DNA from 2 places in the Agromyces sp. NPDC058104 genome. Region 1 is predicted to be linked to the other one. Evidence: riboswitches for the same ligand, from Rfam matches in the RefSeq annotation. Region 1 holds a riboswitch; the other holds the start of a gene.
What was found. A riboswitch is a leader RNA that binds a small molecule or an ion and turns the genes downstream of it on or off. The one in region 1 is predicted to bind thiamine pyrophosphate.
Positions count from the first base shown of each region.

Region 2: linked by a shared signal. The riboswitch ahead of ACFVTH_RS16490 (ECF transporter S component) and the one ahead of thiM (hydroxyethylthiazole kinase) in region 1 are both predicted to bind thiamine pyrophosphate.

Region 1 covers NZ_JBHVTD010000001.1:908,682-920,477, forward strand. Annotated here, with positions in the region: gene ACFVTH_RS04355 (LVIVD repeat-containing protein) at 1-1,432, opposite strand, end outside; gene ACFVTH_RS04360 (dihydrofolate reductase family protein) at 1,750-2,322, opposite strand; TPP riboswitch at 2,431-2,526, shown strand; gene thiM (hydroxyethylthiazole kinase) at 2,517-3,416, shown strand; gene thiE (thiamine phosphate synthase) at 3,413-4,090, shown strand; gene ACFVTH_RS04375 (bifunctional hydroxymethylpyrimidine kinase/phosphomethylpyrimidine kinase) at 4,087-5,727, shown strand; gene ACFVTH_RS04380 (MFS transporter) at 5,724-7,049, shown strand; gene ACFVTH_RS04385 (hypothetical protein) at 7,138-7,653, opposite strand; gene ACFVTH_RS04390 (winged helix-turn-helix transcriptional regulator) at 8,125-8,496, opposite strand; gene ACFVTH_RS04395 (SDR family oxidoreductase) at 8,590-9,444, shown strand; gene ACFVTH_RS04400 (immune inhibitor A domain-containing protein) at 9,696-11,796, shown strand, end outside.
Region 2 covers NZ_JBHVTD010000003.1:550,587-562,382, reverse strand. Annotated here, with positions in the region: gene ligA (NAD-dependent DNA ligase LigA) at 1-1,638, shown strand, start outside; gene ACFVTH_RS16525 (alkaline phosphatase family protein) at 1,677-3,449, shown strand; gene gatC (Asp-tRNA(Asn)/Glu-tRNA(Gln) amidotransferase subunit GatC) at 3,486-3,785, shown strand; gene gatA (Asp-tRNA(Asn)/Glu-tRNA(Gln) amidotransferase subunit GatA) at 3,782-5,317, shown strand; gene gatB (Asp-tRNA(Asn)/Glu-tRNA(Gln) amidotransferase subunit GatB) at 5,317-6,837, shown strand; gene ACFVTH_RS16505 (hypothetical protein) at 6,947-7,576, shown strand; gene ACFVTH_RS16500 (DNA polymerase IV) at 7,704-9,053, shown strand; gene ACFVTH_RS16495 (hypothetical protein) at 9,063-9,398, shown strand; TPP riboswitch at 9,433-9,542, shown strand; gene ACFVTH_RS16490 (ECF transporter S component) at 9,581-10,216, shown strand; gene ACFVTH_RS16485 (ABC transporter ATP-binding protein) at 10,219-11,757, shown strand; gene ACFVTH_RS16480 (energy-coupling factor transporter transmembrane component T family protein) at 11,754-11,796, shown strand, end outside.

The DNA.
Region 1 (11,796 bases):
TGAACTCGCCGAGCTGCACCTCGCCGGCAGCCGCGATCTCGTTCTCGGTCATCATGTCGCTCGCGGTGAGCGCCATGGTGTCGAAGCCGCGCGCGATCTCGCTGCCGAGCACGTTGCCGTTGTACCAGTACGTCGACCAGTAGCCGCCGAGCGAGAGCGCGCTGGCGCTGATCGGGCCGCGGTCGAGATAGGCGATCTCGGTCGGGTTGGCCGTGTCGGTGAAGTCGATGATCGACAGGCCGCCCTGGTACCAGGCCTGCACCATGATGTCGCGACCCGGCACCGGGATGAGCGAGCCGTTGTGCGCGACGCAGTTCTCCTGCACCGTCTGCGGGACCGGCAGCTTGTAGTAGCTCGCGAACTCCAGCTTGCCGTCGACGATGTCGAACAGCGCGTTCGCGCCCCACTCGGGCTGGTCGGTCGCACGGCAGCGGGCGCCTGAGCCGCCGCCCCACTCGTCGGTGAAGATGACCTTCGTGCCGTCGTTGTTGAACGTCGCCGAGTGCCAGTAGGAGAAGTTCGGGTCGGCGACCGCGTCGACGCGAACGGGGTTCACCGGGTCGCTGATGTCGAGCAGGATGCCGTTGCCCTGGCACGCGCCCGCCGCGAGCCCGATCTCGGGGTACGCGGTGATGTCGTGGCACGTGTTGGTGTTCGGCGTCGGGCTGTAGACCGTGCCGCTCGGGTGCAGCTGACCCCCCAGCGTGTTCTGCAGGCCGTTGTACGCGCCCGTGTCGGGGTTGGTGAAGATGCGGGGCTGGCTGACGACCGCGGCCGTCTCGGGGGCGTCGAGCGGCACCTTGATGACGTCGATGCGCCACTGCGTCGGGTCGCCCGAGGTCACCGGCTCGGCGGTCAGCGTCGCGTTCTGGCAGCCCGCGAGCTCGAGCGGCGAGCGCACGCCGGACGTGCCCGAGTTGTAGATGTAGATGTTCTCGGCATCGTCGGGGTCGGTCACCACGGTGTGCGTGTGCGATCCGCGGCAGGTCTGCACGCCCGGCAACTGCACGGGGTTGTCGATGTCGCTGATGTCGAAGATGCGCACCCCGCGGAACCGCTCGGGGTTCACCGGGGTATTGCCCGTGCCCTGCGTGCCGCAGTCGACGCGGCCGAGGCCCTGTTCCACCGACATGAACAGCAGGTCGCCGTACACCGAGACGTCGCCCTGCCCGCCCGGGCAGAGGAACGACTTCTGCAGTACGGGCGCCGCCGGGTCGGAGACGTCGTACACCTGGAACCCCTGGTAGCTGCCGACGACCGCGTGGTCGCCGGTGAATGCGAGGTCGGAGTTGATGGAACCGGCGGCGAACGGCCCGGCGCCCGGCGTGCTCGACAGCAGGTCGATGCCGCTCGTCGCGAGCCCGGCGTCGAAGAGCCCCGCAGGCAGGTCGACGCGGGGGTCGTCTTCAGCGACCGCCGCAGTGGCGGTCATCAGGGATGCGCCGAGCAGCAGTGCTCCGGCGGCGGCGAGTGCGCGTGTTCGCCCTCGCGGGGGTCGGTGGTGGAATCTCATCGCTGGCCCTCATCTCGTCATGACTGAACTTCTTCGTTGCAACAGACGATCGAGCCCTCCGATGGGCGAGCGGCCACACCCCCGTGCCCGCCCGCGGCCCCGGAAGGCCGACCAATTCCCCCAACGTATCGAGAAAGGCGTGGGCGGCGCAGCAGAAATCTCGGCTCGGCAGGACGGACGGTACGTGGAGCGCGGCGGCGGCGGACGCTTGGCGCCCGCCGCCGCCCCGCGCAGGCTCAGCGCGCCACGTCGTAGACGGCCTTCACGATGCCGTTCGAGTAGGCCTCGTGCTCGACGAGGTCGAGCTTCGCAGTCAGCCCGGGGTCGTCGCCGAAGAGCCGCTTGCCGCTGCCGAGCAGCACCGGGAAGACGAGCAGGTGGTAGCGGTCGACGAGTCCGGCCGTCGCGAGGCCCTGCGCGAGCGTCGCGCTGCCGTGCACGATGATCGGCCCGCCGTCGCCCGCCTTCAGCTCGGCGACGTCGTCGAGCGTGCGCAGCACGTGGCAGTTCTGCCACTCGGGCAGCAGGGTCTCGTCGGTCAGGGTCGAGGAGACGATGTACTTCGGCATCGCGTTGTACTCGGCGAACTCGTCGACCATCGTCGGCCAGACCGGGGCGAACTCGTCGTAGCTGACCCGGCCGAGCAGCATCGCCCGTGCCTCGAGCTGCTCCGAGCCCTTGATCGCGTACGCCTCCTCGACGAAGGGCACCTCCTTGAAGGTCCAGCCGGCGCGCGGGTGCGAGCCGCCGCCGGGAGAGTCGACGACGCCGTCGAGGCTGATGAACTCGCTGACGATGAGGGTGCGCATGAGGTGTCCTTTCGCGGCGACGGAATTTCCGTCTCATTGTGGCGTCGAACGACGACGGCCGCGATCGACATGGACCGCGAGATTTCTTCGGGCTGCACTAGGCTCGCTCGCAGTGACACGGGGTGCCGCCCACGCGCGGCTGAGATCACACCCGTCGAACCTGATCTAGTTCGGACTAGCGAAGGGATGTCGCCATGAGCGCGCGCCTGTACGACCCCGCCCACTCGAGCGCACTGCGGCTCGATCGACTGCGCGAGAGCCCGCCGCTCGTGCAGTGCATCACGAACACGGTGGTGACGAACTTCACGGCGAACGTGCTGCTCGCCGTCGGCGCCGCCCCCGCGATGGTCGACATCGTCGGCGAGGCGGGCGCGTTCGCTCGCGTCGCGAGCGCACTGCTCGTGAACCTCGGCACGCCGAATCCCCAGCAGCGGGATGCCGCCCGCGAAGCGGTCGCCGCCGCTCGCGAGGCGGGGACGCCGTGGGTGCTCGACCCCGTCGCGATCGGCGCGCTGCCGATCCGCACGGCCCTCGCGCACGAGCTCGTCGAGTTCGGGCCGACGGCGATCCGGGGCAACGCGAGCGAGATCCTGGCGCTCGCGGGTGACGGAGCCGGCGGTCGCGGCGTCGACGCCGCCGACTCGACGGAGGCCGCGGCCGGTGCCGCAGCGCTGCTCGCCGAGCGCTTCGGCGCGGTCGTCGCGGTGTCGGGCCCGGTCGACCTCATCACCGACGGCACGCGCACGGCGCGCATCGCGAACGGCGACGCGCTGCTCACCCGGGTCACGGGCGGCGGCTGCGCGCTCGGTGCGGTGACGGCGGCGTTCCTCGCCGCGGGCGACGACCCGTTCGAGGCGACCGTCGCGGCGAACCTCGTCTACACCGTCGCCGCCGAGCTCGCGGCCGAGGGTGCGAGCGGCCCCGGCAGCTTCGCGCCCCGGTTCGTCGACGCGCTCGCGGCGGTCGATGCGGCGGCGCTCGCCGGCCGCGCGCGGGTCACGGCCTCCCTCGCCGGCGACGCGGATGCCTCGGCCCCGCTGCCGGGCGCGGGCGACGCGCCGCTCGAGATCGCCGCTGCTGGGGCCGGCGCATGATCGCCCGCACCGCGCTCGACCTCTCCCTCTACCTCGTGACCGACCCGGTGCTCTGCGGCGAGCGCGGCGTCGTCGACGTCGTCGCCCGGGCCGTCGAGGGCGGGGTGCGGGTCGTGCAGCTGCGCGACAAGCACGCCGGGGCATCCGCGATGCTCGGCGAGCTCGCCCGCCTCGCCGAGGCGATCGACGGACGTGCGGCCCTGCTCGTGAACGACCGGCTCGACGTCGCGCTCGCGGCGCGCGCCGCCGGCGTGCGCGTCGACGGCGTGCACCTCGGTCAGGGCGACGCGACCGCCGCCGCCGCCCGCGAGCGACTCGGCGCCGACGCGATCGTGGGGCTCACGGCGAACAGCCGCGCCCACCTCGACGCCGTGGCCCGGTTGCCGCGCGGCACCGTCGACTACCTCGGGGTCGGCGTGATCCGGCCGACCGCGACGAAGCCCGACCATCCGCCCGCCCTCGGCGTCGACGGCTTCGCCCGGGTCGCGGCCGAGGCCGAGCTGCCGTGCGTCGCGATCGGCGGCATCGGGCTCGCCGACCTCGCCCCGCTCCGCGAGGCGGGCGCTGCGGGCGTCGCCGTCGTCTCGGCGCTCTGCGCAGCCGACGACCCCCGCGCCGCCGCGGAGGTGTTCGCCACCGAATGGACGACCCGCGAGACGGAGTCGGCCCGATGACCGCGCGCGTGCTCAGCATCGCCGGCAGCGACCCGTCGGGCGGCGCAGGGATCCAGGCCGACCTCAAGTCGATCGCCGCGGTCGGCGGCTACGGCATGGCCGCGATCACGGCCCTCACCGCGCAGAACACCCGCGGGGTGCGGGCGGTGCACGTGCCGCCCGCGGCGTTCCTCGCCGCGCAGCTCGACGCGATCTCCGACGACATCGAGATCGACGCCGTGAAGCTCGGCATGCTCGCGAACGCCGAGGTCATCGGTGTCGTCGCCGAGTGGCTCGGCCGCGTGCGGCCGCCCGTCGTCGTGCTCGACCCCGTCATGGTCGCGACGAGCGGCGACCGCCTGCTCGCGCCCGACGCCGAGCGGGCGATGCGCGAGCTGCTGCCGCTCGCCGACCTCGTGACGCCGAACCTCGCCGAGCTCGCGGTGCTCGCCGGGCTCGGGCAGGAGGCGGAGGGCGCGGACGGCGCCCGCGGCACCCCGGCTCACCCGGTCGCGACCACCTGGGCCGAGGCGATCGCCCAGGCCGAGGCGGTCTCGGCGCGGTTCGGGGTGCGCGTGCTCGCGAAGGGCGGGCACCTCGGCGGCGACACGGCTCCCGATGCGCTCGTCGACGCGGCGAGCGCGACCGTCGTCGAGTTCCAGGGCGAGCGCATCGCGACGACGGCGACGCACGGCACCGGATGCTCCCTCTCCTCCGCGATCGCGACGCTCGCCGCGAGCGGCGGGGCGGGCGACCGCGCGAGCAGCACCGCGCGCGAGGCCGGCGGCGACGACCCCTGGCTCGCCGCTATCGCGGAGGCCCGCCGCTGGCTGCGCGAGTCGCTGCGGCACGGCGAAGCCCTCGAGGTCGGCGGCGGGCACGGCCCGATCAGCCACTTCGCCGGGCTCTGGTCGCGCGGCGGCACCCGCACCGCGCCCACCCCGGCCGAGGTCGAGGCCGAGTGGTGGGCGTCGATCCGCGGCATCCGCGACGACATCGACGCACTGCCCTTCATCCGCGGGCTCGCCGACGGCACGCTCGCCCGCGAGCCGTTCCTCGGGTACCTCACGCAGGACGCCCACTACCTGCGCGACTACGCCCGCGTGCTCGCCGAGGCCTCACGTCTCGCACCGGATGCCGCGGGGCAGGCCTTCTGGGCGGACTCGGCCCACGGCTCGATCATCGGCGAGCTCGAACTGCACACGGGGTGGCTCGGCCGCGAGGCCGGCACCGGGGCATCCGCACCGCCCGACGCGACGACGACGGCGTACCTCGACCACCTGCTCGCGACCGCGCAGCGAGGCGATCACGCCGTGCTCATCGCGGCGCTGCTGCCGTGCTTCTGGATCTACACCGACCTCGGCGAGCGCCTCGCCGCCGGATCGTTCGGCTCGGCCGCCCTCGATCCGGCGCACCCGTACGCCTCGTGGCTCGCGACCTACGCCGACCCCGGCTTCGCCGTGGCGACGCGCGAGGCGATCGGCTTCGTCACGCGGGCCGCGGCGAGCGCGACGCCCGAGCAGCGCGAGCGGATGCACCGCGCCTTCGTCGCCTCGTCGCGGCACGAGCTCGCGTTCTTCGCGGCGCCGCTCGCGTCGCAGCGCGGCACAGGTGCGCCCGCTGCGACGGTCTCCGCGTCGCCGGCGGTGCCCGCGTGAACGGCGGCGCACCGATCGCGGCACCGGCTCCCGAGACCGGGCCCGTCGGGCCCGCGTCGCCGCCCGCCGATCCGACCCGCGCCCGCCGCGCGCTCGCCGCGGCCGCCTTCGGCACCGTGCTCGAGTGGTACGACTTCTTCCTCTACGGCACCGCGGCGGCGCTCGTCTTCCCGACGCTGTTCTTCCCCGCCGACGAGCCGCTCACGAGCTTGCTGCTCTCGTTCGCCGTGTTCGCGACCGGGTTCGTCGCCCGCCCGCTCGGCGGCCTCGTCTCGGGCTCTCTCGGCGACCGATTCGGTCGCCGCCGCGTGCTCGTGGCGACGCTGCTCGCGATGGGCATCGCGACGGCGCTCATCGGGATGCTGCCGACGCACGCGCAGATCGGGGCGCTCGCGCCGGTGCTGCTCGTCGCGTTGCGCCTCGTGCAAGGCCTCGCGACGGGCGGCGAGTGGAGCGGGGCCGTGCTGCTCGCCCTCGAGCAGTCGCCGCTCCGGCGCGGGTTCCGCGGCGCGTTCATCTCGAGCGCGGTCTACGTCGGACTCATCCTCGGCAACCTCGCCTTCGTGGTGCTCGTCGCCGTGCTCGACGAGCAGGCCCTGCTCGACTGGGGCTGGCGGGTGCCGTTCGTCGCGAGCCTCGTGCTCGTCGCGATCGGCTGGTGGCTGCGCCGCCGGGTCGACGAGTCGCCCGAGTTCCTCGCGGTGCTCGACGCCCGTCGTGAGGCGCGACGGCCCGTCGCCGAGGTGCTGCGGCGGCCACGCGGCATCCTCGCCGTCTTCCTGGTGCGCGTCGGGGTGAACACGACCTTCTACGTCGTCTCCGTGTTCTGCCTGAGCTACGCGTCGACGGTCGTCGGGATGCCTCGCGAGGTCACCCTCACCGCGCTGCTCGCCGGGGCCGCGGTCGCCGCGGTGCTGTGCCCGTTCTGGGGCGCGCTCGGCGACCGGGTCGGCCCGCGCCGCCTCGTCGTCGGCGGCCTCGTGGCGTTCGGCGTGCTGGCCGCACCCCTCTTCCTCGTGCTCGACACCGGGTCGGCGGCGCTCATCGTCGGCGTGGTCGTCGTCGCGATCGGCATCGTGAACTCAGCGGCCGACGGCGTGCAGCCGGCGTACTTCACCGTGATGTTCGACACCCGGGTGCGCTACTCGGGCCTCTCGATCGGGCGCGAGGCGGGCGCGATCGTCGGCGGCGGGCTCGCGCCGCTCGCGGCGACCGCGCTGCTCGCCTGGTCGGGGCACTGGTGGCCGATCGCCGTCATGATGGCCGTCGCAGCCGCGGTCGGGCTGGTCGGCACGGCGATCGCGCCGCGATCGGAACGCTGAACGGGCGCGCTGCCCGCGGATCGACGACGACGAAGCCCCCGGCCGCGGCGGCCGGGGGCTTCGTCGTCTCATCGCGAGGCGAGCAGGGTCACTTCGGGCAGGCCCAGTAGCCCTCGCCCTCGTACACGTACCAGACGAGCGTCTCGCCCGGGCAGGGCCCGCAGCCGTCGTCGTCGCGCGGCCCCTCGGTGGGCTGCGGCACGGGTGCGCTCTCGACGGGCGCCTCGACGGCGGGGGCGGATGCCGCGGGAGCGGACTCGTCCGACTCCTCCTCGACCCATTCCTCGACGTCGGCGGTCTCGGCTTCGGCTGCTGCCGCTGCGGCGGCGGCGTCGGCCGCGGCCTGCTCGGCGGCCAGGCGCGCCGCCTCGGCCTCGGCGGCGACGCGCGCGGCCTCCGCCGCGGCTGCGGCCTCGCGCGCGTCACGGTCGGCGGCGGCCGCGGCCAGGAATGCGGCGGTGTCGTGCTCGGGGTTCGCGCTCGGCGACGTCGAGGACGCCGCCTCCGCTGCGGCGGAGCTCGGCGTTTCGACGGCGAGCGAGTTCGCGGTCGGCATGAACGCCGCGCCGAGTGCGAGCGCAGCGATGATGGCGAGTGATCTCATCTGACGGTCCAATCGTTCTCTGGATGATCGTGCTGTCATACGGTGGGCCGGTGATGGGGGCTGGTGCGGGATCCGTCTCGACGAGCCGGCGATGAGATCGGGTTGCGCGGCTCGCGGGCGTGGTGACGGACCCGCCTGGGTCGACGACCTGGGTCGTCGCGCGGGGCTCTCGGCTCAGGTCGGATCGCGACCGGAGTGGGCGGGCAGGCGCATGGCGGCCGGATCGGCCTGAGGGCTGCACCGAGCCCCGTTCCTCGCAGAGGAGAACACAGCCACCCCTCACCCGCTCAGGCGATCAGTCCCCCCGATCGCGCTGCCCCCGAAGACCTCATGGGTCTTGCATGTCTGCGACCATCGTGGCGCGAAGCGCCCGCGACGCGCGCGCGAATCGCTGGGAGTCGGCGTTTCCGGCTCGCCGTGACGCGATCGCGCCGCGGGCGCGCCCGACGTGGGCGATCGTGCCCGTGCCGCTCAGTCGGCGCTGCGGGCGACGATCGCGTCCGACTCGCGGGCGACCCACTCGACGAGAGGCAGCATGTGCTCCATGAGGTCGCGGCCGAGTGCGGTGAGCGCGTACTCGACGCGCGGCGGCACCTCGGGGTGGGCGGTGCGCACGACGAGCCCGTCGGCCTCGAGGGTGCGCAGCGTCGAGGCGAGCATCTTCTCGCTGATGCCCTCGACCTCGCGGCGCAGCTCGCCCCAGCGATGCGTGCCGTCGGTGAGCGCGAGCAGCACGAGCACGCCCCACTTGCTCATGATGTGGTCGAGCACGACGCGCGTCGGGCAGCCGTCGGTGAAGACCTCGCCCGACTGCTCCCGGATCTCCGCAAGACTTACCGTCATGCAGGTACCTTACTTCAAAGTGGGTACCGCTTCGAGGGAAGGTTCGCTGGCGGCATCCGGTTCTCCTCCCGTGAACCCATCGGAAGGAACACCATGACCATCCTCGTCACCGCCGCCTCCGGCCAGCTCGGCCGCCTCGTCGTCGACGCGCTCCTCGACCGCGGCGTCGCCCCGGGCGACGTCGTCGCCACCGCACGCGACACGTCGAAGCTCGCGGATGCCTCGGCGCGAGGCGTGCGCACCGCCCAGCTCGACTACGACCGCCCCGAGACCATCGCCGCGGCGCTCGACGGCGTCGACACCGTGCTCCTCATCTCGGGCAGCGCCCCGGGCTCGCGCGTGCAGGGCCACCGCAACGTCATCGACGCGGCGGCCGCGGCGGGCGTCGCGAAGCTCGTCTACACGAGCGTCCCCCAGGCGACGACCGCCGAGTTCGTGCTCGCGCCCGACCACAAGGCCACCGAGGAGGCGATCGCCGCCTCCGGCGTCCCGGCGGTCATCGCCCGGCACAACTGGTACACCGAGAACTACACGAGCGATGTGGCCCGCGCCGCCGAGACGGGCGTGATCGCCGCGAGCGTCGGCGACGGCCTCGTGGCGAGCGCCACCCGTGCCGACCTCGCCGCGGGCCTCGCCGCCCTGCTCACCGACGACGGACACCTCGGCGAGGTCTACGACTTCACCGGCGAGACCGCGTGGTCGTACGAGGAGCTCGCGGCCGCGGCATCCGAGATCACCGGCCGCGAGGTCGTCTACACGGCGCTGACCCCCGAGGCCCACCTCGCGGCGCTCGAGTCGGCCGGGCTCGACGCCGGCACCGCGGGCTTCGTCGCGGGCATCGACGACGGCATCCGTCGCGGCGTGCTCGCGAACGCCGACGGCACGCTCGCCCGCCTCATCGGGCGGCCGACGACCTCGCTCGTCGAGGGCCTGCGCGCGGCCGTCTGATCCACGCGGCCTCGGGCGCCGTCCTCTCGATCCATGGCAGGACGGCGCCCCGCTTCCGCGCGACCGACGGCCGGATCACGGCGATCTCCGGCGTCGGGGTACAGCGTCGCGGGACGAGTGGCCGCAACGGGGGACATCCCATCGAACCATGCGGAAACAAGGTCGGAACGGGGATTCCCAGGGCATGGGCCGCGTGCTAGCGTGACCGCACCCTACCCGGCGATCCCGGGTGCCTTCACGAAGGAGTGCAAGTGAAACGACGCACACGAGGCCTGCTCGCCATCACCGCGGCGAGCGCCACGGTGATGACCGGAATCGCGTTCGGACCGGCCGCGGTGGCCGCGCCCCCGGCCGACGACTCCGGGAAGTCGCCCGCCGCAGCCCAGCGCCTCGACAACCGACCCGGCCCCCTCACCGAACGGCAGAACGAGCGGCGCAAGGTCGCGCACGAGCTCGTGAGATCGGGGCAGGCCTCCCCGAACGAGGACGGCGTCGTGGCCCTGAACGACGAGGGCGACAAGTTCGCCGAGGTCGCCGTCGAGGGCACCGGCCAGGTCTTCACCATCCTCTCCGAGTTCGGCGACCAGGGCAGCGGCAAGCTCGGCACCGTGCCCGGCCCGCTGCACAACGAGATCCCCGAACCCGACCGGGCGGTGAACAACAGCACGCATTGGCTGCCCGACTTCGACCGCGAGAGCTACGAGGAGCTGTTCTTCGGCGAGGGCGAGTCGTTCGCCGACTTCTACTCGAAGCAGTCGAACGGCAAGTACACCGTCGCCGGCGAGGTGACCGACTGGGTGCAGGTGCCCGGCAACGCGTCGACGTACGGCGACAACTCGGTCGAGGACTACGGCGGCGCCTGGCAGTTCATCGAGGACACCGGCAACGCCTGGTACGACGCCCAGCGCGCGGCCGGCAGGTCGGTCGCGGAGATCCAGGACGAACTCGAGTCGTTCGACGTGTGGGACCGCTACGACTTCGACAACGACGGCGACTTCGACGAGCCCGACGGCTACCTCGACCACTTCCAGGCGGTGCACGCCGGCGAGGGCGAGGATGCGGGCGGCGGCCTGCAGGGCGAGGACGCGATCTGGTCGCACCGCTGGTACGTCAACTCGACCGACTACGGCACCACCGGCCCCGAGGGGGCGAAGTTCGGCGGCGCCCAGATCGGCGACACCGGCTTCTGGATCGGCGACTACACGGTCGAGGCGGAGAACGGCGGGCTCGGCGTGTTCGCGCACGAGTACGCGCACGACCTCGGCCTCCCCGACTTCTACGACACCAACGGCGGCGAGAACTCGACCGCCTTCTGGACCCTCATGTCGAGCGGCTCGTGGCTCAACCGCGGCGGCGACGACATCGGCACCACGCCGAACTACATGGGCCCATGGGAGAAGCTGCAGCTCGGCTGGCTCGACTACTCGGTCGTCGACCCCGGCGATGCGGATGCCTCGTACACCCTGAGCCCGGCCGCACTGCAGGCCGAGGGACAGGATCAGGCGCTCGTCATCGACGTGCCCGACGCGCAGATCACGACCGACTACGTCGACCTCGCCGGCGGGCATGCGTGGTGGACGTCGAGCGCCGACGACCTCAACACGACGCTCACCCGCTCGCTCGACCTGAGCGCGGTGAGGTCGGCGACCGTCACGGCGAAGGCCTGGTACGACATCGAGGCCGGCTACGACTACTTCTACGCGGAGTACTCGACCGACGGCGGCGTCGAGTGGCTGCCCGCGGGCAAGGCCCTCTCCGACACCTCGAACGGCAAGTGGTCGACACTGAGGTACTCGGTGCCGGGCGGCTCGGCCGACACCCTCTTCCGGTTCCGGTACCAGTCCGACGGCGGCGTGCACCTCGCGGGCGCGTTCCTCGACGACATCGTCGTGAAGTCGGGCGGCACCACGCTGCTCAACGACGACGTCGAGGGCGGTGCGAACGGCTGGACCGCCGAGGGCGGATTCAAGATCAGCACGGGCTCCGAGACCTCGACGGGCGACCGGTACTACCTGGTCGAGAACCGCACCTACGTCGGCTACGACGAGACCCTGGCGGTCGGGCCGTACCAGTTCTCGAACGGCATCACGAAGCCCGACTGGGTGGAGCGGTTCCCCTACCAGGACGGCCTGCTCGTGTGGGCGATCGACGAGGCGTACACCGACAACAACACGATCGACCACCCGGGCAACGGCCTCGCGCTGCCGGTCGACGCGCGTCCGGCGAAGTTCACCTACTCCGACGGCTCCGGCCCGAGCAACCGGCGCCAGCCGCTCGACGCGACCTTCGGCCTGCAGCAGGCCGACGGCGTCGTGCTGCACAAGGAGGTCGTCGTGGGCAAGGGCAAGAACC
Region 2 (11,796 bases), on a different contig from region 1:
AGCCTGCGCCAGCGACGTGAGAAGAAGAGCGGGTTCGAGCTCGAGCTCATGCGCGAACGGCTCGGCCGGCTCTCGCTCTACCTGCACGGCATCGGTGCGTGGGCGTCCCCCGAGGTCCAGGCGCAGTCCGAGATCTACGGGCTGCTCGCCTCGTGGGGGCTTCCGGTCTCGCCGCACTCCCGCGTGTTCCCGTCGGTCGACGAGGTCGCCGACTACATCGTCGACCGGGGCGAGCACCGCCACGACGTCGAGCACGAGATCGACGGCATCGTGGTGAAGATCGACGAACTCGAGCTCCACGCCGAGCTCGGGGCGACGAGCCGGGCGCCGCGCTGGGCGATCGCCTACAAGTACCCGCCCGAGGAGGTGCACACGAAGCTCCTCGACATCGTCGTCGGCGTCGGCCGCACCGGCCGTGCGACGCCCTACGCGGTGATGGAGCCCGTGAAGGTCGCCGGCTCGACCGTGCGTCAGGCGACGCTGCACAACCAGCAGGTGGTGCGCGCCAAGGGCGTGCTCATCGGCGACACGGTCGTGCTCCGCAAGGCGGGCGACGTGATCCCCGAGATCCTCGGCGCGGTCGAGCAGCTGCGCGACGGCAGCGAGGTCGAGTGGCACATGCCCGAGCGCTGCCCCGAGTGCGGCACGCCGCTGCGGGCCATGAAAGAGGGCGACATCGACCTGCGCTGCCCGAACGCGAAGTCCTGCCCAGCGCAGGTCCGGGGCCGCGTCGAGCACATCGGCTCGCGCGGAGGGCTCGACATCGAGGCGCTCGGCGAGGTCACCGCCGCGGCGCTCACCCAGCCGTCGGTGCCCGCCGAGCCGCCGCTCGCGACCGAGGCGAGGCTCTTCGACCTCACCCTCGATGAGCTCGTGCCGATCGAGGTCGTCGTCCGCGACGCCGAGACGGGCGAGCCGAAGTTCGACGAGACGAGCGGCGAGCCGGTGAGGCGTGCGCCCTTCCAGAAGGTGCGCATCACCTACCCGCCGGGCACCGAGCAGCTGACGCCGTCCGAGCGCCGCGCGGCGGGCGTGAAGAAGGACTTCCGCGACGTGGGTCCGTCCGAGGCGGCCACGAAGCTCCTCGCCGAGCTCGAGAAGGCGAAGACCAAGCCGCTCTGGCGTCTCATCGTCTCGCTCAACATCCGCCACGTCGGGCCCGTCGCGGCGCGCGCGCTCGCCGACTGGTTCGGCTCGCTCGACGCCATTCGCGCGGCGTCGCGCGACGAGCTCGCCGAGGTCGACGGGGTGGGCGGCATCATCGCCGACTCGCTGATCGACTGGTTCGGCGTCGACTGGCACGTCGAGATCGTCGACCGGTGGACGGCGGCGGGCGTGCAGTGGGCGACGCCCGGTCACCCGGGCCCCGGAGCGGCCGCCGCGGCCGGGGGAGTGCTCACCGGGCTCACCGTCGTCGCGACCGGCAGCCTCGAGGGCTTCACCCGTGAGGGCGCCCAGGAGGCGATCATCGCCGCCGGGGGCAAGGCGGCGTCGAGCGTCTCGAAGAAGACCGACTTCGTCGCCGCGGGCCCGGGGGCCGGGTCGAAGCTCGCGAAGGCCGAGGAGCTCGGCATCCGGGTGCTCGACGCGGCGCAGTTCGCCGTGCTGGTGAGCGAGGGGCCCGTGGCACTCGACTGAACGCGGGCGCCCGGGGGCGGCGCCGGAGAGCGGGGGACATGACGAACGAACCGGGCGAATCCGGCGCGCAGGAGGGCGAGGGCGCGGGTCCGGGCGGGGCAGCGGAGGTCGCCGCGACGCGACGGGACTTCCTGAAGCTCGGGGGCGCGGCGGCGGCCGGGGCGGTCGTGGGCGGTGCCGCGGGTGCGGCCATCACGTCCGCGGTCGCCGGCGCCGGGAGCCCCCCGCCGAGCGCGAGCCCCGGGGCATCCGGCGGCCCGATCGCCCACTGGGTGGTGCTCATGGGCGAGAACCGCTCGTTCGACAACCTGCTCGGCCGCCTCTACACCCCCGATGCCCCACCCGATGGCGCGGACTTCGCCGGGCTCGCGTTCGGCGACTTCGCCAACGACGACCGCGACGGCACCCGCGTCGCGGCGCACGTCTACGACGGGCCGACCGACGCGATCATGGGGCGTCCCGACCCCGATCCCGGCGAAGAGTACCCGCACGTGAACACCCAGCTCTTCGACGTCATCGATCCGGCATCGAACGAGGGCCGCGGGGTCGGGAGGATGACCGCCCCGTTCAACGCGCCGGACGACCCGTCGGCGCCGGCGATGAGCGGCTTCGTGCGCGACTACCGCTCGCATCTCACCGCCCTCCGCCGCGGCGCCGAGCCGAGCGACCACGAGGTGCGGCAGATCATGGGCGGCTTCGCGCCCGAGATGCTGCCCGTGCTCTCGACGCTCGCACGCGAGTTCGCGGTGTTCGACCATTGGCACTGCGCGGTGCCGTCGCAGACGTTCTGCAACCGCTCGTTCTTCCACGCCTCGACCTCGCACGGATTCGTGACGAACGTCGAGAGCGGCGGCTACCGCAAGTGGCTCGACGCGCCCGCGGCGCCGACGATCTTCAACCGCCTCGAGGAGGCGGGGCTCTCCTGGCGCGTCTACTTCGACGAGCTGCAGCTCATCTCGTTCACGGGCTTCCTGCACGCCCCGGTGCTCGAGAAGTACTGGCGCACCGAGCACTTCGCGACGATGGCCGACTTCGAGCGCGATGCGGCCGACGGCACCCTGCCCGTCTACGCGTTCATCGAGCCCCGCATGGTCTACGACCACAACGACTTCCACCCGCCGGTCGGGCGCCTCCGCGAGGGCGAGGCCGACGGCGAGCTCATCGTCGACAGCGCCGTCTCCGACGTGCGCGCGGGCGACGCACTCGTGCACCGGGTCTACGAGGCCGTGAAGAACGGCGCCTCGCCGACCGGATCGAACGCGCTCAACACCCTGCTCCTCATCACCTTCGACGAGCACGGCGGCACCTACGACCACGTCCCGCCGCCCGGGGCGACCCCGCCCGGCGCGAACGGCGACGACGAGCAGGGCGAGATGGGGTTCGCCTTCGACCGGCTGGGCGTTCGGGTGCCGGCGATCGCCGTGTCGGCGCACACCAGGGCCGGCACGGTCGTGAACGACGAGTACCACCACGCCGCGCTCATCGCGACGCTCGCGCACGAGCACGGCCTCCGCGAGCTGACCGATCGCGATCACGGGGCCCGGCGCCTCGACGCGGTGCTGAACGCCGACGCCCCGAGACATCCCTCGACGTGGCCGTCGCCGACGCCCCAGTACGTGCCGCCGAATCCCGAGGCCGCCGACCACCCAGGCAAGCAGCATCCCGACCGCCCGCTCAGCCCGCCCGCCCGGGGCCTGCTGGGCCTCCTGATGGCGAAGTTCGCGCCCGACGAGCCGGTGCCCGAGACCTACGCCGGCGCGCTCGATGCGCTCGAGCGGCACGGGCACGGCCTCTTCGGCGCACCCCGATAGAATCGTTGGATTCCCACCACGAGACGACGGAGCAGCATGTCCGAAATCAGTGCGGAGCAGGTCGCGCATCTCGCGAACCTCGCACGTATCGCGCTCACCGACGAAGAGATCGGGCACTTGACGACCGAACTCGCCCAGATCATGCACGCGGTCGAGAAGGTGAGCGAGGTGGCCACGCCCGACGTGCCGCCGACGAGCCACCCGATCCCGATGCAGAACGTGTACCGCGACGACGTCGTCGGCAACACGCTGACCGCTGAAGAGGCGCTCTCGGGCGCCCCCGAGTCCGACGGCTCGCGCTTCGTGGTCACCGCGATCCTGGGAGAAGAGCAGTGAGCGACGAACTGATCCGCCTGTCCGCCGCCGAGCTCGGCGAGAAGCTCGCCGCGGGCGACGTCTCCTCGGTCGAGGCGACGCGCGCGCACCTCGACCGCATCGCCGCCGTCGACGGCGCGGTGCACGCCTTCCTGCACGTCGAGGGCGAGCGCGCGGTCGAGACGGCCGCCGAGATCGACCGCCGTCGCGCAGCGGGCGAGGCCCTCGGCCCGCTCGCCGGCGTGCCGATCGCCATCAAGGACGTGCTCGTCACGAAGGGCATGCCCTCGACCTCGGGCTCCCGCATCCTCGAGGGGTGGATCCCGCCCTACGACGCGACCCCGGTCACGAAGGTCCGCGAGGCGGGGCTCGTCCCGCTCGGCAAGACCAACATGGACGAGTTCGCGATGGGCTCCTCGACCGAGCACTCGGCCTACGGCCCGACCCACAACCCGTGGGACCTCGACCGCATCCCCGGCGGCTCGGGCGGTGGCTCGGCCGCGTCGGTCGCCGCGTTCGAGGCGCCGCTCGCGCTCGGCAGCGACACGGGCGGCTCGATCCGCCAGCCCGCGCACGTCACCGGCACCGTCGGCGTGAAGCCGACCTACGGCGGCGTGAGCCGCTACGGCTCGATCGCGCTGGCGTCGAGCCTCGACCAGATCGGCCCCGTCACCCGCACCGTGCTCGACGCGGCGCTGCTGCACGACGTCATCGCCGGGCACGACCCGCTCGACTCGACCTCGCTGCCGATGACCTGGCCGTCGATGGCCGATGCCGCGAGGCGCGCGGATGTCTCGGGCCTCCGCATCGGCGTCATCAAGGAGCTCGACGGCGAGGGCTTCCAGCCCGGCGTGCGCCAGCGCTTCCACGAGGCGCTCGAGCTCCTCGAGCGAGGCGGCGCCGAGATCGTCGAGGTCAGCGCCCCGCACTTCGAGTACTCGATCGCCGCGTACTACCTGATCCTCCCGGCCGAGGCCTCGTCGAACCTCGCGAAGTTCGACTCGGTGCGGTTCGGCCTGCGGGTCACGCCCGACGGCGCCGGCACGGTCGAGCAGGTCATGGCCGCGACCCGAGAGGCGGGCTTCGGTCCCGAGGTGAAGCGCCGCATCATCCTCGGCACCTACGCCCTCTCCGCGGGCTACTACGACGCGTACTACGGCAGCGCCCAGAAGGTGCGCACGCTCGTGCAGCGCGACTTCGACGCCGCCTTCGAGAAGGTCGACGTGCTCGCCTCGCCGACCGCGCCGACCACGGCCTTCAAGTTCGGCGAGAAGCTGGCCGACCCGGTCTCGATGTACCTCAACGACATCGCGACCATCCCGGCGAACCTCGCTGGCGTGCCCGGCATCTCGGTGCCGACCGGCCTCGCCCCCGAGGACGGCCTGCCCGTGGGCATCCAGTTCCTCGCGCCGGCGCGCGAGGACGCCCGCCTGTACAACGTCGGCGGCGCGCTCGAGCAGCTGCTCGTCGCCGAGTGGGGCGGCCCGCTCCTCGGCAAGGCCCCCGACCTGTCCGCTCATGAGCTCTCCGCGACCGAGGAAGGCGCACTCTGATGGCCCGCGCTGAACTGATGGACTTCGACAAGGCCCTCGAGCTCTTCGAGCCGGTGATCGGACTCGAGGTGCACGTCGAGCTGAACACCACGACGAAGATGTTCTCGTCGGCGCCGAACCCCGCGAATTCCGCGTTCCACGGCGCCGAGCCGAACACGCTCGTCTCGCCGGTGTGCCTCGGCCTGCCGGGTTCGCTGCCGGTCGTGAACGGCGACGCCGTGCGCAAGTCGATCTCGCTCGGGCTCGCGCTCGGCTGCTCGATCGCCGAGTCGAGCCGCTTCGCGCGCAAGAACTACTTCTACCCCGACCTCGCGAAGAACTACCAGATCTCGCAGTACGACGAGCCGATCGCCTTCGACGGCGAGCTCGAGGTCGAGATCGAGGGCGGGAAGACGTTCATGATCCCGATCGAACGCGCCCACATGGAGGAGGACGCCGGCAAGCTGACGCACGTCGGCGGCGCGACGGGTCGCATCCAGGGTGCCGAGTACTCGCTCGTCGACTACAACCGCGCGGGCGTGCCCCTCGTCGAGATCGTCACGCGACCGATCTTCGGCGCCGAGGCGGACGCCCCGGCGCTCGCGAAGGCCTACGTCGCGACGATCCGCGACATCGCCCTCGCGCTCGGCATCTCCGAGGCGCGCATGGAGCGCGGCAACCTCCGCTGCGACGCGAACGTGTCGCTGCGGCCCCGAGGCCAGGAGAAGCTCGGCACCCGCACCGAGACGAAGAACGTGAACTCGTTCCGTTCGATCGAGCGCGCGGTGCGGTACGAGATCCAGCGGCAGGCGGCGATCCTCGCCAAGGGCGGCACGATCACGCAGGAGACGCGCCACTGGCACGAGGACACCGGCACCACGAGCCCGGGCCGTCCGAAGTCCGACGCCGACGACTACCGCTACTTCCCCGAGCCCGACCTCGTGCCCGTGGCGCCGTCGGCCGAGCTGATCGAGGAGCTGCGTTCGGCGCTGCCCGAGCCGCCGGCCGCCCGTCGCCGCCGGCTGAAGGCCGAGTGGGGCTTCACCGACCTCGAGTTCCAGGACGTCGCGAACAGCGGCCTCGTGAACGAGGTCGCCGAGACCGTCGCCGCGGGTGCCTCGCCCGCCTCCGCCCGCAAGTGGTGGACGGGCGAGCTCACCCGGCTCGCGAACGCCTCGGAGCGCGACGTCGCCGAGCTCGCCACGCCGGCGCAGGTCGCCGAACTCGCGGCGCTCGTCGATGCGGGCACGCTCACCGACCGCCTCGCGCGCCAGGTGCTCGAGGGCGTCGTCGCGGGCGAGGGCTCGCCGCAGGAGATCGTCGACGCCCGGGGGCTCGCGGTCGTCTCCGACGACGGGGCGCTCATCGCCGCGATCGACCAGGCGCTCGCCTCGCAGCCCGATGTGCTCGCGAAGATCCGCGACGGCAAGGTCCAGGCCGCCGGTGCCGTCATCGGCGCCGTGATGAAGGCGATGCAGGGCAAGGCCGATGCCGCACGCGTGCGCGAGCTCGTGCTCGAGCGGGCGGCCGCCGCCGAGTAGCGTCCGCCGACCGAGGGCCGGGCACGACGTTCGCGTCGGCCCGGCTCTCAGGCGTTTCCGGGGGAGGACCGCGAGAATCGAACTCCCCTTCACGATCAGCGAGGACACCATGGGATTCTTCGATCGACTCTTCGGATCACCCGAGCAGCCCGCACCGCGCCAGGTGCCGCCCGCACCGGCGCAGCGACTCAGCGACGACGAGCTCGCGCTCGAGCGCTACCGCTACCTGCTGCGCACCGCACCGCCCGAGTCGATCGAGCAGGTGCACGCCGAGGCCTTCGCGAAGCTCACGCCCGAGCAGCGGGCCGCCGTGTACCGTTCGCTCGCCGATCAGGCTCCCCCTGGGGCGCGCCTCGTGTCGGACGAGCCGTCGGCGCTCGCGCGGGCGGCCACGCGCGCCGAGCTCCGCGAGCCCGGCAGCATGGAGCGGGCGTTCCGCGGGGCGGATGCCTCCGGCGCACGCGCGGGCCAGGCCGGCCCCTCGTTCGGCCAGATGTTCGGCAGCTCGCTGCTCGGCACCGTCGCGGGGGTCGTCATCGGCTCCGCCGTCGCGCAGGCGCTGCTGCCCGACCCCTCGGCGTTCGAGGCCGGCGGTGCCGAGGCGGGCGCCGACGGCTCCGCCGACGCGGGCTCTGCGGACGCCTCCGCCGATGCGGGTGCGGACTCGGGCGGCGACTTCGGCGGATTCGGCGACTTCGGCGGCGGCGACTTCGGCGGCGGGGGCGACTTCGGGTTCTAGCCGTCGGCGAGCATCCCGGCGACGGCGCACGAGGGCCGCTCGCGCACGGGGCGGCCTTCGCCCGGGCGCGCCGCTCACGGGGCGGCCGTCGAAGCCGGGTGTCGGCGGGCTCGGTTAGGGTCGGATCATGAGCAAGCAGGACGGCTCGTCGCGGCAGGTGACGACGGGCCCCGTCGACGACTCTGCGACCCCGATCCTGCACGTCGACATGGACGCGTTCTTCGTCTCGGTCGAGCTCCTCAAGCGACCCGAGCTGCGCGGCAGGCCGGTGCTCGTCGGCGGTGCCGCCGGGCGGGGCGTCGTGTCGGCCGCGAGCTACGAGGCCCGCCGCTACGGGGTGAACTCGGCGATGCCGATGTCGATCGCCCTGCAGCGTTGTCCGAACGCGGTCGTGCTCCGCGGCGACTACGCGAGCTACTCGCGGTACTCGAAGGAGGTCATGCGCATCTTCGAGTCGATCACGCCGCTCGTCGAGCCGCTGTCGATCGACGAGGCCTTCCTCGACGTCTCGGGTGCGCGCCGCCTCCACGGGCGGCCCGCCGAGATCGCCTGGACGATCCGTCGGCGCGTGCACGACGAGACCGGGCTGACCTGCTCGATCGGGGTGGCCGCGTCCAAGTACGTGGCGAAGGTCGCGTCGAGCCGGGCCAAGCCCGACGGTCTCCTGGTGGTGCCGGCGGCCGACACGGTGTCGTTCCTGCACCCGCTGCCGGTCTCGGCGCTGTGGGGCGTCGGGCGGGTGACCGAGGAGTCGCTGACGCGGCTCGGGCTGCGCACGGTCGGCGACGTCGCGGCGATGCCGGCTGATGCGCTCGAGCGCGCGGTCGGTCCCGCCCTCGCCGGCCGGCTGACCCGGCTCGCGAACGGCATCGACCCCCGCGACGTCGAGACGGCCCGGTCCGAGAAGAGCATCGGGCACGAGGTGACGTTCGGGCACGACCTCACCGACCCCGAGCAGATCCGTCGCGAGCTGCTGCGGTTGTCCGACGACGTCGCCGTTCGCCTGCGGCGCGCCGGGCTGGTCGGTCGCACGGTCGTCCTGAAGCTCCGCTACGGCGACTTCCGCACGGTCACGCGTTCGCGCACGCTCGGCGAGCCGACCGACGTGGCGCGCCGCATCTACGACGAGGCGCAGTCGGCGCTGCCCGAGCTGCTCGGCGACGGTGCGCGCATCCGGCTGATCGGCGTACGCGCCGAGCATCTGCGTCCCTCGGGCGGCGGGGCGATGCTGTGGGACCCTGATGAGGAGTGGCGCGAGGCCGAGCGCGCGGTCGACGAGGTGACGGCGCGGTTCGGTCGCGGTGCGGTTCGCCCGGCCGCGCTTGTGCGAGCGGGCGAAGCCGCGGCCCGGGTCGAGTCGATGCGGCGCAAGGCCGCCGACCCCGAGGCGCGCGCGCGGCTCGCCGCCGAGCGGTCGGAGCAGTCGGAGGCCGCCGAAGGTCGCGCAGGGGTGGATCGAACCCAGTTCGGCGGGTAGCGTGGCGACATGGCTGATCTCGTACTCGAACTGGCAGAGACCGTCGCCGGCGTCGGCGTGAAGACCTCGTACGGCGATCCGGTCGACCTCGACGGCACCAAGGTCGTACCCGTGGCGTTGGGCTACTACGGCTTCGGCGCCGGCAGCGGCAGCGACGGCAGCGGCGACCAGGCCGGCGGCGGGGGTGGCGGGGGCCTGTCCATTCCGCTCGGCGCATACGTCGGTCGCGGCGGCGGAGAGGTGCGTTTCGAGCCGAACCTGATCGGGCTCATCCTCGTGGCCACGCCGCTCGTCTGGGTCACCGGCAAGGCGCTGCGCTGGGTCATCCGGGCGCTCAAGCACTGACCCGACCACGCACCCGTCCGCCGGGCGTATACTCGTCAGCGAACACGGGAGTCCGGTGAGCCGGGCTGAGAGGAAGGTTCTCAACCTTCGACCGTCGAACCTGATCTGGGTCATGCCAGCGCAGGGAGGGCAACCGATCTCAATATCCCGTGCCTCTTTCCACGAATCGAAAGGGCACGACAGTGCACACCTCCGCACCCATCACTCCGACCGCACGTGAAGCCGCGCCGAAGCGCAACTTCCGCTGGCGCGTCGTCGACATCGTCGTGGCGGCCGTCATCGCCGTCGCGACGGGCCTCCTGTTCCTGTTCTGGAACAACATCGGCTACACCTGGTTCGTCGCCGCCGACGCGGTGACGCCGGGGCTCGGCGGCATCGCCGTCGGCATCTGGCTCATCGGCGGCGTGCTCGGCGGCCTCATCATCCGCAAGCCCGGCGCGGCGCTCTTCGTCGAGCTCGTCGCGGCCATGGTCTCCGCACTGGTCGGCAACCAGTGGGGCATCGAGACGATCTACTCGGGCCTCGCGCAGGGTCTCGGCGCCGAACTCGTCTTCGCCCTCTTCCTGTACCGCCGATTCGGCCTGACGCAGGCGATGCTCGCCGGTGCAGCCGCAGGCGCCGCCGCATGGACGCTCGAGCTCTTCACCTCGGGCAACCTGCAGAAGTCGGCCGAGTTCCTCGCGCTGTACTTCGGCACCGTCGTGGTCTCCGGGGCGGTGCTCGCGGGCCTCGTGGGCTGGGTGATCGTGCGCGCCCTCGCGGCGACCGGCGCGCTCAGCCGCTTCGCCGCCGGCCAGGACGTCACCCAGCGGGTGTGAGCGTGCCACGTCCGTCGGCGTCGGCACCGGCCGCCATCGAGGCGCGCGGGTGGGGATGGCGTCACGCCTCCCGGCTCCGCCCCGCACTCGAGCATCTCGACCTCCACATCCACCCGGGGGAGCGGGTGCTCCTCCTCGGTCCCTCCGGCGCCGGGAAGTCGACCCTGCTGCACGCCCTCGCCGGCGTGCACGGCGGCGATGACGAGGGCGAGGAGTACGGCGAGCTCACGGTCGACGGGGCCGCCCCGTCGGCGGCCAGGGGGCGGGCCGAACTCGTCCTCCAGGACCCGGACTCGCAGGTGATCCTCGCTCGTGTCGGCGACGACGTCGCCTTCGGCTGCGAGAACCTCGGGGTGCCGCGCGACGAGATCTGGCCCCGCGTGCGCGCAGCGCTCGCGGACGTCGGGCTCGACCTCCCGCTCGATCACCCGAGTTCGGCGCTCTCGGGCGGCCAGAAGCAGCGGCTCGCCCTCGCGGGGGCGATCGCGATGCGTCCTGGGCTCCTCCTGCTCGACGAGCCGACGGCGAACCTCGACCCCGACGGGGTGCGCGAGGTGCGCGACGCGGTGGGACGGGTGCTCGACCGCACGGGCGCGACGCTCGTCGTCGTCGAGCACCGCGTCGACGTGTGGCTCGAGCTCGTCGATCGCGTCGTCGTGCTCGGCCGCGACGGGCGGCTCCTCGCCGACGGGGTGCCGGGCGAGGTGCTCGCCGAGCAGCGCCACGCGCTCCTCGACGCGGGAGTGTGGGTGCCCGGTGCGCCGCTGCCGGGCGCCGGAGCGGTCGACCGCGCCGGGGTCGGATCGGCCGGGTTCGCCGGGTCCGGGTCGATGATCGCACCTCAGGGCCCCGTCGATCGCGGGCCGGCGCTCACCGCACGCGGACTCGCCATCGGCCGGCGCGCGGGGGCGCTCGTGCAGCGGGGGCTCGACCTCGAGATCGCGGCGTCGGCGAGCACGGTGATCACCGGCCCGAACGGCGTCGGCAAGTCGACGCTCGCGCTCACCCTGGGCGGTCTGCTCCGACCGCTCGAAGGTCGCGTCGAGGCATCCGACGCCCTCGCCGGCGGGCTGAAGCGCGAACCGATCGGCTGGCGCTCGCGCGAGCTGCTCACCCGCATCGGGACGGTCTTCCAGGAGCCGGAGCACCAGTTCGTCGCATCGACGGTCGAGGGCGAGCTCGCCGTCGGACTCCGCGCGCTTCGGCTCGAGGAGGCGGCGATCACCGACCGGGTCGACGAGCTCCTCGGACGGCTCCGGCTCGATCATCTCGCCCGCGCGAATCCCTTCACCCTGTCGGGCGGCGAGAAGCGGCGGCTCTCCGTCGCGGCGGTGCTCGCGGCACGCCCGTCGGTGCTCATCCTCGACGAACCGACCTTCGGGCAGGACCGCTCGACCTGGATCGAGCTCACCGCGCACCTGCGCGAGCTCGTCGCCGACGGCCTCGCGCTCGTGTCGGTGACCCATGACGCCGCGTTCATCGCCGCGCTCGGCGATGAGCGGATCGCCCTCGCGCCGTCGACGGCGAGGGAGTTCGCATGAGCACCGTCTCGCTCGCGGCGCAGCAGGATGCCACGCGCC